Regions from separate parts of the Paraclostridium sp. AKS73 genome, predicted to be linked through region 2. Evidence: riboswitches for the same ligand, from Rfam matches in the RefSeq annotation. Region 2 holds a riboswitch; each other region holds the start of a gene.

Evidence for each region. A riboswitch is a leader RNA that binds a small molecule or an ion and turns the genes downstream of it on or off. The one in region 2 is predicted to bind cobalamin.
Region 1: linked by a shared signal. The riboswitch ahead of LEQ07_RS17605 (ABC transporter substrate-binding protein) and the one ahead of LEQ07_RS14490 (energy-coupling factor ABC transporter permease) in region 2 are both predicted to bind cobalamin.
Region 3: linked by a shared signal. The riboswitch ahead of LEQ07_RS12805 (ATP:cob(I)alamin adenosyltransferase) and the one ahead of LEQ07_RS14490 (energy-coupling factor ABC transporter permease) in region 2 are both predicted to bind cobalamin.

The regions. Positions count from the first base shown of each region.
Region 1 is NZ_JAIXHU010000047.1:16,315-21,899, reverse strand. Features, by position in the region: partial or broken gene LEQ07_RS17610 (FecCD family ABC transporter permease) at 1-345, opposite strand, end outside; gene LEQ07_RS17605 (ABC transporter substrate-binding protein) at 451-1,470, opposite strand; cobalamin riboswitch at 1,487-1,664, opposite strand; gene deoD (purine-nucleoside phosphorylase) at 1,857-2,567, opposite strand; gene LEQ07_RS17595 (Na/Pi cotransporter family protein) at 2,904-4,529, opposite strand; gene LEQ07_RS22155 (hypothetical protein) at 4,791-5,105, opposite strand; gene LEQ07_RS22150 (hypothetical protein) at 5,161-5,585, opposite strand, start outside.
Region 2 is NZ_JAIXHU010000030.1:6,996-12,580, reverse strand. Features, by position in the region: gene LEQ07_RS14505 (CbiQ family ECF transporter T component) at 1-273, opposite strand, end outside; gene LEQ07_RS14500 (hypothetical protein) at 291-578, opposite strand; gene LEQ07_RS14495 (energy-coupling factor ABC transporter substrate-binding protein) at 572-871, opposite strand; gene LEQ07_RS23125 (energy-coupling factor ABC transporter permease) at 843-1,049, opposite strand; gene LEQ07_RS14490 (energy-coupling factor ABC transporter permease) at 1,015-1,581, opposite strand; cobalamin riboswitch at 1,909-2,082, opposite strand; gene LEQ07_RS14485 (DUF1667 domain-containing protein) at 2,305-2,706, opposite strand; gene LEQ07_RS14480 (NAD(P)/FAD-dependent oxidoreductase) at 2,709-3,953, opposite strand; gene LEQ07_RS14475 (NAD(P)/FAD-dependent oxidoreductase) at 3,943-5,403, opposite strand; gene LEQ07_RS14470 (glycerophosphodiester phosphodiesterase family protein) at 5,566-5,585, opposite strand, start outside.
Region 3 is NZ_JAIXHU010000023.1:45,052-50,636, reverse strand. Features, by position in the region: gene LEQ07_RS12815 (hypothetical protein) at 1-275, shown strand, start outside; gene LEQ07_RS12810 (hypothetical protein) at 275-988, shown strand; cobalamin riboswitch at 1,062-1,234, shown strand; gene LEQ07_RS12805 (ATP:cob(I)alamin adenosyltransferase) at 1,479-1,988, shown strand; gene LEQ07_RS12800 (ABC transporter substrate-binding protein) at 2,000-2,917, shown strand; gene LEQ07_RS12795 (FecCD family ABC transporter permease) at 2,895-3,926, shown strand; gene LEQ07_RS12790 (ABC transporter ATP-binding protein) at 3,898-4,524, shown strand; gene LEQ07_RS12785 (GyrI-like domain-containing protein) at 4,712-4,999, opposite strand; gene LEQ07_RS12780 (MerR family transcriptional regulator) at 5,221-5,520, opposite strand.

The DNA.
Region 1 (5,585 bases), on a different contig from region 2:
TCCTAATAAAGTTGTAAATCCTAACATTATAGCTATTGTAGCCCCTAAGGATGCTCCAGATGATACACCAAGTATATAAGGGTCTGCTAGAGGATTTTTTACTATAGCTTGCATTACAACTCCACATACAGACAGTCCTATTCCTACACATAAAGCTAAAATTATTCTAGGTAGCCTAATAAACCACACTACATCATGGATAGCTCCATTAGATAAAGTATTTTCATTTCCTATACTAAATAGTTTATACCCTATTATTTGATATACTTGCTTTATACTGATGTCACTTGAACCTATTGTTACAGCAAATAAAATAGACAAAATTAAAGCAATAATAAGACCCATAATAACTAATATATATAAAGGCTTTGTTTTCACAAAGCCCTTCTCTTCATTATTTTCATATTTTCTTAAGCTTTTCATTGATTGCATATGTCCATGTCCCTCTTTCTACTTACTTGGATAAATTCCATTTGCAAAAGTTTCTATTCCATCTATAGTTCTTACTCCACTACAATACATTTGTCCTAGTTCTATTGGATAAACTCTATTATTTTTAACTGCATTTAAACTTTGTAATGCTTTGTCATTCATAACTAAGTTTTTAGTTTCTTCAGATTTTTTACTATCATCATCTCTATTCATATATACTACAAATATACTGTCTGGATTTAATTTTACTAAATCTTCTTTACTTAGTGAGTTGCCATCTTCATTTAATAATTTTGCACCTAGTTTAGTTACCATATCTCCACCTAAAGTGCTTTTCCCATATCCACTAATTTTATCATCTAAAAATTCAACTATTAAAGTAGTTTGTTGCTTTTTGCCTTTTTCAGACTCTACAACTTCATTTACTTTTTTATTTATATTATCAACTATCTTTTTAGCTTTATCTTCAACGTTAAATATTTTACCTATATTTAATATATCTTCACATTCATTTTTAATAGTCTTATGCTCTACTGCTCCACTATTTAATGCCATGTATGTATTTGTACCTTTGTCTTGCCAAAAGTCTACTGTTCCTAAAGTTTTATCTGTAAACAAAGAATCCCATCCCACTATAAGGTCTGGTTGTAACATCATAGTATTTTCTTTAGAAGGTGTAAATTCATCTAAATACTTAACCTTTTTAAAGGCTTCTTGATATTCATCTTTAACCTTATGATCTAACCCGGCTGCAGCAACTATATTATCTTCTAACCCTAGTGCTAGCATAGTTTCTATAGAGTCTTGATAAACTGCCAGCGCCTTTTTAGGTTTTTCTTTTATAGTAACCTTTATTTCTTCTTTGTTACTATTATGCGTAGTAATAGTTACTGGATAGTAATCATCCTTTGTTTCATTTGTTTTTTCTACCTTTATTGTAGTAGTGTCTTCAGTTTTAATTTGAGTTTTACTGCACCCTACAAAGCTTAGCCCTATAACTAAGCTAAGCAAACTTAATTTGATTTTTGATATTTTCATTTTGTCTCTCCCTCCGAAAGTTGGTTTTATCTAGGCAGGTCTCCTGACTTATACATCATCCTAATCTTTACCTTCCCAAAGAAATTCTTCAGTGGCTAAAAAAAGACTCGTCCGTAATTACAGTAGCGGGGGCTGTTGATGATTTCCACATCATTCCCTATTAATTAATAAAAACCTAGTATTTATATTTATAATGTTACCATAATCCGATTCATTTTTCTATAAATTGCAAAATTTCGACATCTTATTTTTTAATCTATATCAATTTCTTACTTTACTTGCATTATTTAATTAGACCTTTAAGTGTAAAAACCATTAATATTTAAGTTTTTTAACATAAAAAAAACTCGCTTTCACAGTTTATACTATAAAGGCGAGTTTTTATATTAAGCTAATTCTAAAGCTATATTCATCATTCTTGTAAATGCAGTTTGTCTTTCCATAGCAGTAGTTGCTTCTCCTTTGAAAGGACAATCAGAAATTGTTAATATACAAAGAGCATTAACTCCAGCTCTTGCAGCGTTCATATAAAGTGCAGCTGATTCCATTTCTACAGCTAACACTCCCATTTTAGTCCATTTTGCTAAAGAATCTAATCCTTCATCTCCATAGAATACATCACTGCATAGTATGTTTCCAACTTTAGGCTCAACGCCTTGACTTTTTGCAACATCTACAGCTTTGCTAAGTAACTCATAGCTTGCTACTGGTGCAAATGTCCCTGGTAAGTTGTATTGAGATGCATAATTAGAATCTGTACAAGAACCCATACCTATTACTATATCATGCATTTTTAAATCTTCATGTAAAGCTCCTGCAGAACCTATTCTTATAAGATTTTTAACTCCATAAAAATGTATTAATTCATATGTATATATTCCTATTGATGGACATCCCATACCTGTACCTTGTACTGATATTTTTTTGCCATTATAGTATCCAGTGTAACCATTCATACCTCTTACAGTGTTGTATTGAACAACGTCTTCTAAGAAAGTTTCTGCTATAAATTTAGCTCTTAAAGGATCTCCTGGTAATAATACTGTTTCTGCTATATCTCCTAATTTACCGCTATTGTGTGGTGTTGGTGCTCCCATTGCCATAATTTCATTCTCCTTTAACTATCATTAATATTATTTAAACTTAATTATAATCTTATTTAATATCAATAATTATATATACAACTTAAAATTTAAATACTATTTCTTATAACATATATGTACTTGTATATATTGATATCTTATTTAGTCTACACTCTTTATCTTTTAGCATACACTATATTATATGTATATATTACAATTTTTTATTCACTAGTACAATACTTTCTGCCAATTTTTATAATTTTTAAAATTTAATTACATTTATAGTTTAATTAACATAAAAGCTTTATCAATTTTAATATATCGATAAAGCTTTTTATTTAAAGTTTTATATTATGCAAATTTCTTATTACTAGATTTTATAACCTGTTGAGCGATATTAGCAGAATGATCCGATACTCTTTCTAGATTACTAATTAAATCTAAGAATATAACTCCAGAATCTACACTGCAAGAACTTGCATTTAATCTTCTCATATGATTTGCTCTACAGCTTTTTTCCATCATATCAACTTGTTCTTCCATTTTTATTACTCTACAAGCTAAATCCACATCTGACTTTTCTAAACTTTCAAGAGCTAAACTGTATGTGTCTATAACTTTTTGATATAAGTCTTTAAGTTCAACAGACCCATCTTTAGATAAACTTAAATTATTGTCTATAACAGTAGTTGCAAGCTCTGCTATGTTTTCTGCATGATCCCCAACTCTTTCTATATCATTTACAGTATTAAACAATAAATCTACACTCTCTCTTGAATTGTCATTTAATGAAGTTTTAGATAATTTTAATAAATAATTCAGTATACTTTTTTGTAAAATATTTATTAGCTTTTCATTACTAAAAGATTCATCTACTTTTTCTTTTGATTTATTTAAAAACCCTTCCATTGCATTGTCTAAGCTTTCTTTGGCTTTTTCACCCATTCTTAAAGTCTCTTTTATCGTATTTGATAATGCTATAGATGGAGTTTCCATCATCCTGTCATCTATGTAATGAACAGTTTTTTTGCTATTTATCTCTTCTTCTCTTTCTGGCATAAGCTTCATAGTAAGCTTTACTATATATTTAGAGAAAGGAAGCAGTAATATAACATTTGTTATATTAAATAATGTATGAGCATTTGCAATTTGTCTACTTACATCATCTGGATTTAAATTTTGAACTATCATAGTTATAGGTTTTGTTAAAATTAACATAAATATAATAGTTCCTATTATGTTGAACACTAAGTGCATTAAGGCTGCTCTTCTAGCGTTTATACTAGCCCCTATACTAGATATTAAAGATGTAACACATGTACCTATATTTTCTCCATATAGTATAGGAAGTGCTGCCGTTAAAGGTATTAATCCTTGAGATGCAAGTGCTAATAACATTCCCATAGAAGCACTAGAACTTTGTACTATTGCTGTTATTCCAAATCCTAATAAAATACCCAGAATTGGTCTATTTCCAAAAGCAACTAATGCATCAGTAAATCCTTGAAATTCTGATAATGGTTTTACTGCATTTTTCATAAAATCCATTCCAGTAAATAATATACCGAAACCTATTAAAATTTCTGCTATTGTTTTTGTTTTTTGATTTTTTGAAAATAAATACATTACTATACCTATACCTAATGCTAAAGGTGCTATTCCAACTAAATCAAGAGATACAAGCTGTGCTGTTATAGTTGTTCCTATATTAGCCCCCATTATAACTCCTATAGCTTGAGGTAATGTCATGATTCCTGCATTAACAAATCCAACTACCATAACCGTAGTTGCACTACTACTTTGTATAATTGCTGTTACTAGAGCTCCTACTAAAACTCCCATTAATACATTACTAGTTAAAAGTCCAATTATTCTTTTTAATTTTTCTCCTGCTGATTTCTGAAGACCATCTGCCATAAGATTCATACCATATAAGAATAGTCCCAGTCCTCCCATCAAGTTTATTGCTATTTCCACTAATAATTTCCTCCTTAAAAATCAAACGTGTTTTTCTGTTTTTTCATTAATTTGATTTTAACAAATATTTTGTCAATTTAAGTTAAGCCAATGTTAAAAAACTCTCTTTTTTGTTAAGTTGTTGTTAATTATTAAATCGAGATTAAGCTTTAGTTAAAAACCAAACTTTTTCGTTAATTTTTTGTTAATTATATTTATATATAAAATAGAATATGATCATATACCTATTTTATATGCATTATTTAATTAGTATTATTTATATTAAACGCTTAAGGTTGCAACGATTATAGCTTTTATTGTATGCATTATATTTTCACTTTGATTAAATACAACAGAGTAATTAGATTCAAAAACTTCATCTGTGACTTCCATTTCTTTTATTCCAAAATCTTCATAAATATCTCTTCCGAATTTAGTTTCTAAATTATGAAAAGCAGGTAAACAGTGCATAAATATCACATTCTTACTACAATTATTCATAAGTTCTATACTAACTTTGTAATTTGTTAGCTTTTCTATCTTATCTTTTGAAATATCATTTGATTCTAGTATAGATTTCCATGGAGAAGTGTAAATTACATCTGCACCTTTCGTTCCTTCTTGAATATTTTCAGTTAAATTTATGTTAGATTTATTTTTTACTTATATTTTTACATTTATTAACCAATGATTTATCAGGATATAGATCACTTGGCGCACATATAGTAAAATTAATTCCCATCTTTGCGCATACTATCATAAAGGAATTCACTACATTATTTTTTGCATCTCCAACAAATGTAATATTAGTTCCTTTTAAATGTCCTAACTTTTCTTCTATAGTTAATAAATCTGCTAAAACTTGAGTGGGATGATGCTGATTTGTCATCGCATTCCATACAGGAATTTCAGCAAATTCATTTAATTTATTTAAATTATTTTGAGTTCCTCCAAAGTAAGCTATCCCATCATATATTTTCCCAAATATTCTAGCAAAATCTTTTATAGATTCCTTTTTATCAACTTGTAGTTCATTGCCACCTATATATGTTACTCCTATTCCCAAATCCTTAGCAG
Region 2 (5,585 bases):
CATTGAATTGTAAGATGTTTTTAAATTCGTATATCCAAATTTTAACTGTTGTGATTTATATATTTCTTCTGCTTCTTCTATAAATATAAATATAAATCTATAAATTAAAATCATCAATTCTATAAGTGTATGTGGAATATGTAGTTTTTTTAATACTATTATTAATTGATTAAATGGAGTCGTAAGTATTAAAAAGTAAATTGATATAATACAACTCATAGCTCTAAGTAATATGTTTACTGAACTTTTTACAGCAAATTTAGTAGTCCCTATATATAATCCTAATATATTTATATTAAATATATAATCTTTATTTTCAATGATATATTAATCAAATTTAACCCAATACCTATAATTAAAAAAATCATAGGTATTTTCAAACATTTAATGTATAGTTTCATATCTACGCTTGCTATAAATAGTATTAAAACTGTCATAACTAGCATTATAAGTATATGTATATTTACATTTTGAGTAAGCATAGAAGCTATAACTCCTATAAATGTAATTCCTAGTTTTATTAATGGGTTTACATCTTTTATATTATTTAAATATGCACAGTTGTCAATTTCTAACATTTATCTTTTTTTCCTTTTTTATACCCTAAAAAGTATCCAATTATTCCTGCACCTATAGCTGCTTGAGTAGAGAAAAGTAAACTTTCAATCTCACCACTAGGTGGTTCGTATAAACTATTAAACCAAGGTTTATAATTAGGATTTATTTCACTAATTAAAGATTCTGCTTCTCCATCAGCGCCTCCGTATTCAGCAGTTGAGTTTAATATTAACGGAGTTATTATTAAGATTACTGTTAAAATTAATAATAGTATATTTTTATTTCTAGTTTTGACTTTCGAATTTGTACTCATCTTCTACAACTCCTTCTTCATTTTGTGTTATTAAATTGTATACTAATGTAGTTAATAATCCTTCTGCAATTGCTATAGGTATTTGAGTTATAAAGAATACACCTAAAAATTTTACTAATGACCCTAATATACCTCCTGCTGGATCAGGAAATGCTAATGCTAATTGAGTTGCAGTTATAGTATATGTAGCTAAATCTCCTAATGCTGCTGAAAAAATACACTTTTTCCTGTACTAATATTTCTTTTTTACAGAATTTAAATATTAAAAATGATACTATAGGACCTACTATAGCCATAGAAAAAGCATTTGCTCCTAAAGTTGTAAGTCCTCCATGTGCAAGAAGTATAGCTTGAAATAATAAAGCTATAGTTCCAACTACTGCCATTACAGATGGCCCAAACAATATTGCTCCTAGACCTACACCAGTAGGGTGTGAACAACTACCTGTTAAAGATGGTATTTTTAAAGCTGATAATACGAATACAAATGCACCTGCTAGAGCTAATAGTACTTTCTTTTTAGGATCAGCTTTTACTATTTTATTTATTGATTTTAACCCGTATATGAAAAATGGTATAAATACGACAGTCCATAATATAGACCATTGCATAGGTAAGAATCCTTCCATGATGTGCATTGCATGTGAAGTCACAGGATTTAAGATTACAAGTAGTAACCCTGCTATAACTGATAATTTTAAATAATTCATTTTAAATCCCTCTCTTTTTTATTTAGTACATTATTGTTTCATGTGATAAAATGACTAAATCAATTCTAAGTTTTAAAGGGCATACATAAAAATTCGCTTTGCTCATGTCGCCAACGACTTCGTCCGTTGCTCAAAAAATTTTTACTCCCAAAACCTAGTATTTTAATATAACTAAATTTTATAGAATACCTATAGTTTTTTGTAAGCATACTTTACTTAAGCGTAAAAAAATCCCAATCTTTGGATTAGGATTTAATAACATTATAAAGTGGACATAGTAATTTTAAACTACGATACTTTCAATTATTTTCCTTCACCCCGAAGAACTTAATTTTTCAATTATAGGCAGGTCTCCTGGCTTAGCTTCTCTTTACTCCTTTTCCTTCCCGTAAAATTTACAGTGGTCCCAAAAGTTTCATCAGCTTTACAGTAGCGGGGGCTGCAGAGGATTTTAACCTCTTTCCCTATTAATTTTAAAAAACCTATAATCTCTAATATTTAATTATAATTTATCACATACTCTATATATTATATATAATTCTATAAAAATTTCTATATTCCTCTAAAATTTTTATTTTTATTTTATACTTAAGTATATTTAACCAACTATATAGTTATTACTAAAATAAGTTATACACTTTAATAATTCTAACAATAAAAGTAACCTCCTTTAAATATGTTGATATCTAAAGAAGGTTATTTTTATTGTCCATTAATTTTTTATTATATACAATCTCTTAATTCATGATCACTATTTTTATCACTTGTATTCATACTTTCCATACTCTTAGAACTTACAATATCAACACCTGTTCCTAATATGTCTTTAACTATAATATCTCCCACATTAACAGGTGCACATACACATACTTTGTCTAAAACTTTCATAATATCAAACATTAACTCTTTAGGTACAGAATCATTAGTTTTAACTGGAAGTAAATTTAAGTAAGAACCGCTAAGTTTAACTGTAGTAGTTATAACTCTTCTTGGATTTGTAACTTCCTCAACTCCATATTTTGCTCCTCTTTTGCATGTGTTTCCTTCTACTTTATATTCTCCATTAACTTTACTTACAACTAATGAACATCCCATTGGACATACTGTACAAGTAACATTTTTCATAATTATGCCTCCTCTACACTAACTATTATATTACCTTTAATATCTTTAAATAAATCTTTACTAATTTTTATATTCTCCATCTCTGAAGGTATCATATGAGATCTCTTTTTCTCTAAAATAATTTCATCGTTACTTCTAACAACTAACTTTTTATTTTTACAAATTTCTCTTACTCTCATAAATAAATTTACATCTTCATCGCTACTAACATCTATATTTTGAGGAACTATATATATAATTCCGTTGTCTGCAACTGTATTTACTTCTTTATTTTTATTTAACTTATTTAAACAATATAGAGCTGCGTTCTTTCCAGCTATCTTACTTTCTTTTGTAACAAAATCAACTAAGTCATGAACATGGACAACATTCCCACATGCAAACACACCATCTACATTTGTAGACATAGAATTATTTACAATAGGGCCACTAGTTTTATTGTCTAATACAACTCCAGCTTCAACACTCAATTCATTCTCAGGTATAAGTCCAACAGATAAAAGAAGAGTATCACAACTTATATATTCTTCTGTTCCTTTTACAGGTCTTTTGTTTTCATCTAATTTACTAATTGTAACTCCTTTTACTCTTTCTTTTCCATCTATATGTGTTATTCCTGTACTTAACATTAAAGGTATATCAAAGTCATCTAAACATTGAACAATATTTCTAGTTAATCCACTTGAATGTGGGTTTATTTCAACTACTGCCTTTACTTTAGCTCCTTCTAATGTCATACGTCTTGCCATTATAAGCCCTATATCACCAGACCCATATATAACAATTTCTTTTCCTACCATATATCCTTCCATATTAGAAAGTCTTTGGGCAGCTCCCGCATTGTAAACTCCTGCTGGTCTATATCCAGGTATATCTATCGCTCCTCTTGTTCTTTCTCTACATCCCATTGCTAAAACTATAGCATCTGCTTTTATATTTATTATTCCGTCTTCACCTAAAGCTTCTATAGTCTTATCTTCACTTATGTTTAAAACCATTGTATCTAGCATGTATTCAATATTTTCTTGTTTAACCATTTCTATGAACTTATGAGCGTACTCTGGTCCTGTTAATTCTTCTTTAAACTCATGTAATCCAAATCCATTGTGTATACATTGATTAAGTATCCCACCTAATTCTCTGTCTCTTTCTATTATAAGTACATCTTTTGCACCATTTCTTTTAGCTTCAACTGCTGCACCTAAACCTGCAGGTCCTCCTCCAACAACTACAACATTATATTTCAACTAACTCACCCCTTAATTCTTTTGATTTTCCTAATACAGTATTAGAGTTTTCGTAGTCTTTTAAAACATCTTCCACATCTATTTTAAGTTCTTTTGCTAATATTTCTATAACTTTAGGTCCGCAAAATCCACCTTGGCATCTTCCCATACCTGGTCTTACTCTTCTTTTGACTCCATCTAATGTTCTAGCTCCACATAGTGAATTTATTGCATCTATAATTTCGCCCTCTGTTATACTTTCGCATCTACAAACTATTTTTTTATATCTTGGATCTTTCTTCATAATTTCTTCTTTTTCTTCTTGAGTCATTTTTATGAAAGGTTTATTCTTATGTCTCTTAGACTCAAACTTTTTATTTTCACTTAACATTAATCCTTCTTCTTTAAGAATTTCTACAACATATTTTGCAACTGCTGGTGCTGATGCAAGACCTGGTGATTCTATTCCTCCAACATTTATAAAGTTTTTACATTTCTTTGATGCAAATATCATAAAGTCTCCTGTATTTGGAGTTGCTCTAAGTCCTGCAAAACTAGTTATTGTTTTTCTGAAATCAATATTTTCTATAGTCTTTTTAGAGCTATTTACGATTTCACTAATTCCTTCTTTTGATGTAGATACATCTTCTTTTTCATCTACAGCAGTAGCATTTGGCCCTACTAATAAATTTCCATGTACAGTTTGTGTAACCAATACACCTTTTCCTTTTTCAGTTGGACATTGGAATAAAACATGATTAGCAATTTTTCCTTCACTTTTATCTAATATTTTATATTCTCCTTTTCTAGGTATTATAAAATATTCATCTCCACCTATCATGTTGTTTATCTTATCAGCAAAAACTCCAGCTGCATTTACAACATATTTAGCTTTTATATCATTTTTGTTTTTTATTTTTATATTGAAACAATCTTCTTCTTTAACTATGTCTGAAACTTCAGATTCTAGTTTTAAATCTACCCCATTAAACATAGCATTTTCCATAAGTGCTATATTTAAGTTAAATGGACAAACAATCCCTGCACTCTCACAAAGTAATGCTCCAACTACATTGTCATTAACATTTGGTTCTAGTTCTAATACTTCTTCTTTTTTTAATACTTTTAATCCAGCCGCTTTATTTTCTAATCCTCTTTCGTATAAACCTCTAACGTGTTTCATTTCTTCTTCATCAAATGCTAAAACTAACGATCCTATTTGTTTAAAGTCTACGTTTAAATCTTTACATAAATCTTTATATAATTTATTACCTTCTATATTTAACTTAGCTTTTAAGCTTCCAACCTTTGCATCATATCCACCATGCACTATAGCACTATTTGACTTAGTAGTTCCTTGGCAAACTTCTATTCCTTTTTCTATAACTACTGTTTTTAAATTATACTTTGATAATTCTCTAGCTATGGCACTTCCACTTATCCCTGCTCCTATTATTGCTATATCATACATAATTTTGCCTCCTTGAAAAAAAAATAGAGAGCCCCCCTATACAATGTATAGAAGGCTCTCTTATCTCTTCGCCATAATATTTCGTTTTTTAAAATCGTTTTCCTTTTATAATTCTATATTATCATAGATTATTTTAACTGTCACTACCCTAAATTATTTTGATTATATATTTGCTTCACAAA
Region 3 (5,585 bases), on a different contig from region 2:
AATTTGTATTTACAAAATCTACAGATATAGTAACTTTATATAATGGAGATGAAGAATTCAAGTTTGATGTTAAGGGATACTTAATAGAAATACAAGATCAATCATTAAGTAGATATGTATATTTGGTAGATAGTAAAGATAAAGACAATCAACAACTATTAGAGTATTTTAAGTTTAAAGGGGAAGAAAGCTATGATTCAGTAATAGATGGAGAAGATACATCAAATTTAGATAGATTATATAATAAGTTCATAGAAATGGGGTTAAATGTATAATGAACAAATTAAAAAGGAATATAACTCTTTTTTTAACTGTATTTATATTTGCTATAACTTGTGCATTTACTTTTTCAATAGAAAAGTCATATGCAACTTCAAATAAAAATGAAACTTCAAATGTTGAATACCAAGTGGCGAAAGGAAGATCCTCACATAGCTCAAGTCGATCAAGTAGCAGTTTTAAATCGAGCTCAAGTAGCTTTAAGCCGAGTTCAAGTAGCTTTAAACCAAGTTCTAGCACTAGCAAACCAAGCAGTAGTTATACAAAGCCAAAATCAAGTACAACAAAACCAGATTCAGGAAGTTTTAGCACTAAACCAAAGCCTGATACAACAATAAATGAAGGAAGTACTGGAAATAATTCAAATAATAATACGACAAATCCAAAATCAAGCACAACAAAGCCTGATTCGGGAAGTTTTAGTACTAAACCAAATACAAATTCAAAATCAAATGCTAATGACAATACAAATTCTAAAAATAAAAAGAATGATTATGATGATGACTATGGAGGTAGCTCTAGTAGAAGAACATATATACCACAAGCATATGGGCGAGGCTTTTTTGGTTTTGGAGGATATAATCCATTTAGATATATGGGTTATAGAATGGGAATTAGCCCTATGATAATGGATATAGTTATGATTGTAACTGTATTAATTGTATTATACATTATAATAGACTTTATAAGAAGTAGAAAAAATAGATAGAAATTTTATTTTACCAAATTAGAAAATATATAATGAACATTGTTTTATATTGTTGTATAATGGATTATATAACAATTAAATAGTAAGTATTAGGTGTCAATAGACTTAATAGGGAATTAGATGAAAATTCTAAGCTACCCCAGTAACCGTAAAGCTGACGAAATCTAAGTATCCACTGAGAAATTGGGAAGGATTGAGAGTAGAATGAAGCTGAGCCGGGATACCTGCCAATGCTTAAAGGCTAATTATCTTCTGAGGGTTGGATAAAGGCGATTATACACGAATAGATTAAGGCATACTCTCTGAGTATGTCTTTTTAAATTGAAAAACTATGAGTGTAAAATTGTATAAGACGTATACTTTAATTAAGCTTTTATAATTAATTTATTGAAAATTATTTATTTTACAAATAAATCTCAATAAAAGGAATTAGATAAAAAAATAGAATTATATCATTGTTATGTAAAATCAACACGAAAGGAATGAAAAAATGTCAAAATATTTAGCGTATCCATTTTTATATGATAAATCAGATGATTTAAGATGCGATTATGAAATATTTACAGATGAGATATCAAGTACAATAGGACTATTAAGGGCTTTTGTTCAAGATGAAAATTTAAAAAAAGAATTAAGTAAGATAAATGAACTTGTATATCACATGAATGCATCGCTTAGAACATTTGTAAGCTTAACAAATGATGAGTTAAAATGGTTAGAATCTAGAACCGTATTCTATCAAGATGAAATAAAAGGTATTTTTGAGAAGTTTGTTTTGCCTCAAGGCGGAGTCTGTGGTAGTTATGCACATATTATAAGGACAAAATGCAAAGCATTAGTAAGATTATTACATAGATATAAAGAAAATGGAAATGATGTAGATGAATTATTATTTGATTTTGCGAATCTATTGTCTGGGTATTTTTTTGTTCTAGCTATAAAGCTTAATAAAGATGAAGGAATACAAGAAACTGAATTTATAAGTAAAAATTATAAGTAAGGAGAATGAAAATGAAAAAAAGAATTTTAACATTAATAACTACTATTTTAGTGGTTATGCTTGCAGTCGCTGGATGCGGTCAAAAAGAAACAGTAGTAAAAGATAGAGAAGGAAATGATTTTACAGTTCCTAAAAAATTAGAAAGAATAATATCAACAGCTCCATCTAATACAGAAGTGTTAGTTGAATTAGGACTTGCAGATAAATTAGTAGCTGTTGATAAATATTCAGCTGACATACCTGGATTACCTAAAGATATAAAATTAATAGATTTTGCAAATCCGGATGCAGAGGCTATAGTATCTTTAGAGCCAGATATGATTATAGCATCAGGACACAATAAAACTGGAAATAGTGAAGATCCATTTAAAGTAGCTAAAGAGTCTGGTATAAGTGTTGCATATATACCAAGTAGTGATAGTATACAAGGTATATACGATGATATCATGTTTATAGCTGATATAACTGGTACGAAAGAAAAAGGACAAGAGATTGTAGACAATATGAAATCTCAAGTTAATGAAATAGCTAAAATAGGAAAAACAATAAAGGATAAAAAGAAAGTTTACTTTGAAATTGGGCCAGCACCAAATCTATATAGCTTTGGAAATGGAACATTTTTAAATGAGATGATAGAGTTAGTAGGTGGAGAAAATATATTCGCTGATCAAAAAGCTTGGATATCACCTAGTGAGGAATCAGTTATAGAAAAAAATCCAGATGTAATATTAACTAATGTAAATTACGTTCAAGATGCAGTAAAAGATATAAAAGGACGCGAAGGTTGGAAAAATGTAAATGCAGTGAAAAACGGACAAGTATACTTAATTGATACAAACGCGTCATCAAGACCATCTCAAAATGTAGTAAAAGCGCTAAAACAAATGGCAGAGTATATAAATCCAGATGCGTACGCAAAACAAAAATAAAACTTTAGCGATTTTATCAATACCGCTAGTATTTTTTATAATTAGTATTGGAACTTCCATAGGAAGTTCCAATATTCATATATTGGATACTATGAATATAATTTTAAATAAGGTTATAAATTTACCATTAAGAGAAGGGATAGATCCAAAAGATATATCTATAATATGGGCCCTTAGGATACCGAGAGTATTATTAGCTTTTATGGTTGGAGGATGTTTGGCGGTTAGTGGATCGGTAGTCCAGTCAATACTTAAAAATGAATTGGCATCCCCGTACACGCTAGGAGTATCATCAGGAGCCTCTTTAGGAGCTGGATTAGTTATCGTTCTTGGAATATCTATACCATTTCTCGGGCAATTGACATTGCCATTAATAGGTTTTTTATTTGGGTTAATAACTGTATATGGAGTGATAGTTTTTTCTTCTAGAATAGATAAAACTATGGCGAATAATACAATTATACTAGCAGGTATGGTTTTTTCACTTTTTGTAAACGCACTACTTACAACACTTACAGCGCTTTTTAGTGAAGATATAAAAAGTATAAGTCTTTGGCAAATGGGTAGCTTCTCTATGAAGGGATGGTCATATGTGAGAGTTTTAATTCCATTTTTAATTATAGGTATTATTGGAGTTTTAAGATACACAAAAGAAATGGATATATTAACATTTGGAGAAGAACAGGCAAAGGCAGTAGGTGTAGATACAAATAGAGTTAAAAAACATTTATTTATACACTCAGCCATTTTAACTGGAAGTGCAGTAGCATTAAGTGGAACAATCGGTTTTGTAGATTTAATAGCGCCACATATGGTCAGAAGGGTATTTGGATCAAAACATAAATATGTAATACCTATGTCTTTTGTATTTGGAGGATCACTTATGGTAATAACAGACTTAATTGCCAGAACTATTGTATCTCCAGCAGAGCTTCCGGTAGGAGCTATTACAGCAATTATAGGGGCACCATTCTTTGCATATGTGTATTTTAGCAAAGGAAAGAAGTGATGACATGTTAGAAGTAAAAAATCTTTATTGTGGTTATGAAGATATTGATATTATAAAAAATGTTAATTTTAAAGTTGAAAGAGGAAAAAATCTTTGTATAGTAGGTCCAAATGGATGTGGGAAAAGTACGCTTTTGAAATCTATAGCTAATATAATAAATTACAAAGGAAGTATAACTATAGATGGTATGGAAGTTTGTAATTTTTCAAGAAAAAATCTAGCAAAAAAAGTAGGACTTATGAGCCAGATAACTCAAATATATTTCCCGTATACAATATATGAAACTGTAGCACTTGGAAGATATGCACATTCAACAGGAGTATTTAATTCTTTAAGTAAAGAAGATAAAAAAATAGTATTAGATTGTATTGAAAAGGTAGGATTAAGTGATATAAAAGATAAAAGCATAAATGAATTAAGTGGTGGACAGTTACAAAGAGTATTTTTAGCACGAACAATTGCTCAAGATCCAGAAGTTATATTATTAGATGAACCTACTAATCATCTAGACTTAAAATACCAAATTGAGTTGTTAGAACATTTATCTATATGGGCAAAAAATAATAATAAAATTGTTATTGGAGTTTACATGATTTAAATTTAGTTCACTATTTTAGTGATGCAGTTTGCTTATTAAATCATGGGGAGATAGTTTGTTATGGAAGCTCAAGAGAAGTTTTTAATGGAGATTATTTAAAGGAAGTTTATAATATAGACATAAAGGAATTTATGTTAGAGGTTTGGAAAAATGGAAATAAAAAAGCTTTAGCAATTTTTATAAATTGCTAAAGCTTTTTTATTGGTATAGATATTTTTGTTATATAATCTTTTGAACTATAAGATGTTAAGCTATCTAAAATACCATATTCAAAAGAAGGTCCTATCATTTCATAACCATTTTTATTTATAGTATCTATTAGTGTTTCGTAAGTTTTTCCTATATCTTTGTATTCTCCCTTATGAAGAGCTATAGCATAAAGTCCTTCAGATTTTTTTAAAACATTAGGAGCGCTTAATTTATTATGTAGAGGGAAAAATACAGAATGCGCAGTAGTATAGTTTTTACTAAGCAAATCTTCTAAAGATATTATTGTACCTACTTGATAATTGTATGGATATTTATTTTTATTAACAATAGTTAAAAGTTTTTTAAATGCTATATCAGTTTGTAAAAGTTGAAAAGGTTTTTCTACTTTTTGTGTAATAATAAATTCAGATGTTACTTCTTGAAAGTAGACTTTATCATCATATTCATTTAAACTTTCTATTGTTTCTATTTTATTCTCAAGTCTTGCTATACTTTTTTCAAATTTTTAAGTTGAGATTGCAACTTTATTTTTTGTTCTTTTAGAAGAATTAATGCTTTGTTATCATCTCTTTTAATTAAAAAATCTTTAATTTCTTTTATAGGAATTCCAAGTTCCCTTAAAACTAGTATACTATCCAACACTTCTAATTGGTCAGACGTGTAGTACCTATATCCGTTATTTTCATCAACAACTTTAGGTTTAAATAAATCTATATTATCATAATATATTAGTGTTTGTTTGCTCATTCCATTTAACTTTGCTAATTCACCTACAGTAAAGTTCAAACATATCACCTCAAATTTTATTTTAAAAATTTCATTGACAATATAGTTACTATATCCTTCACAAT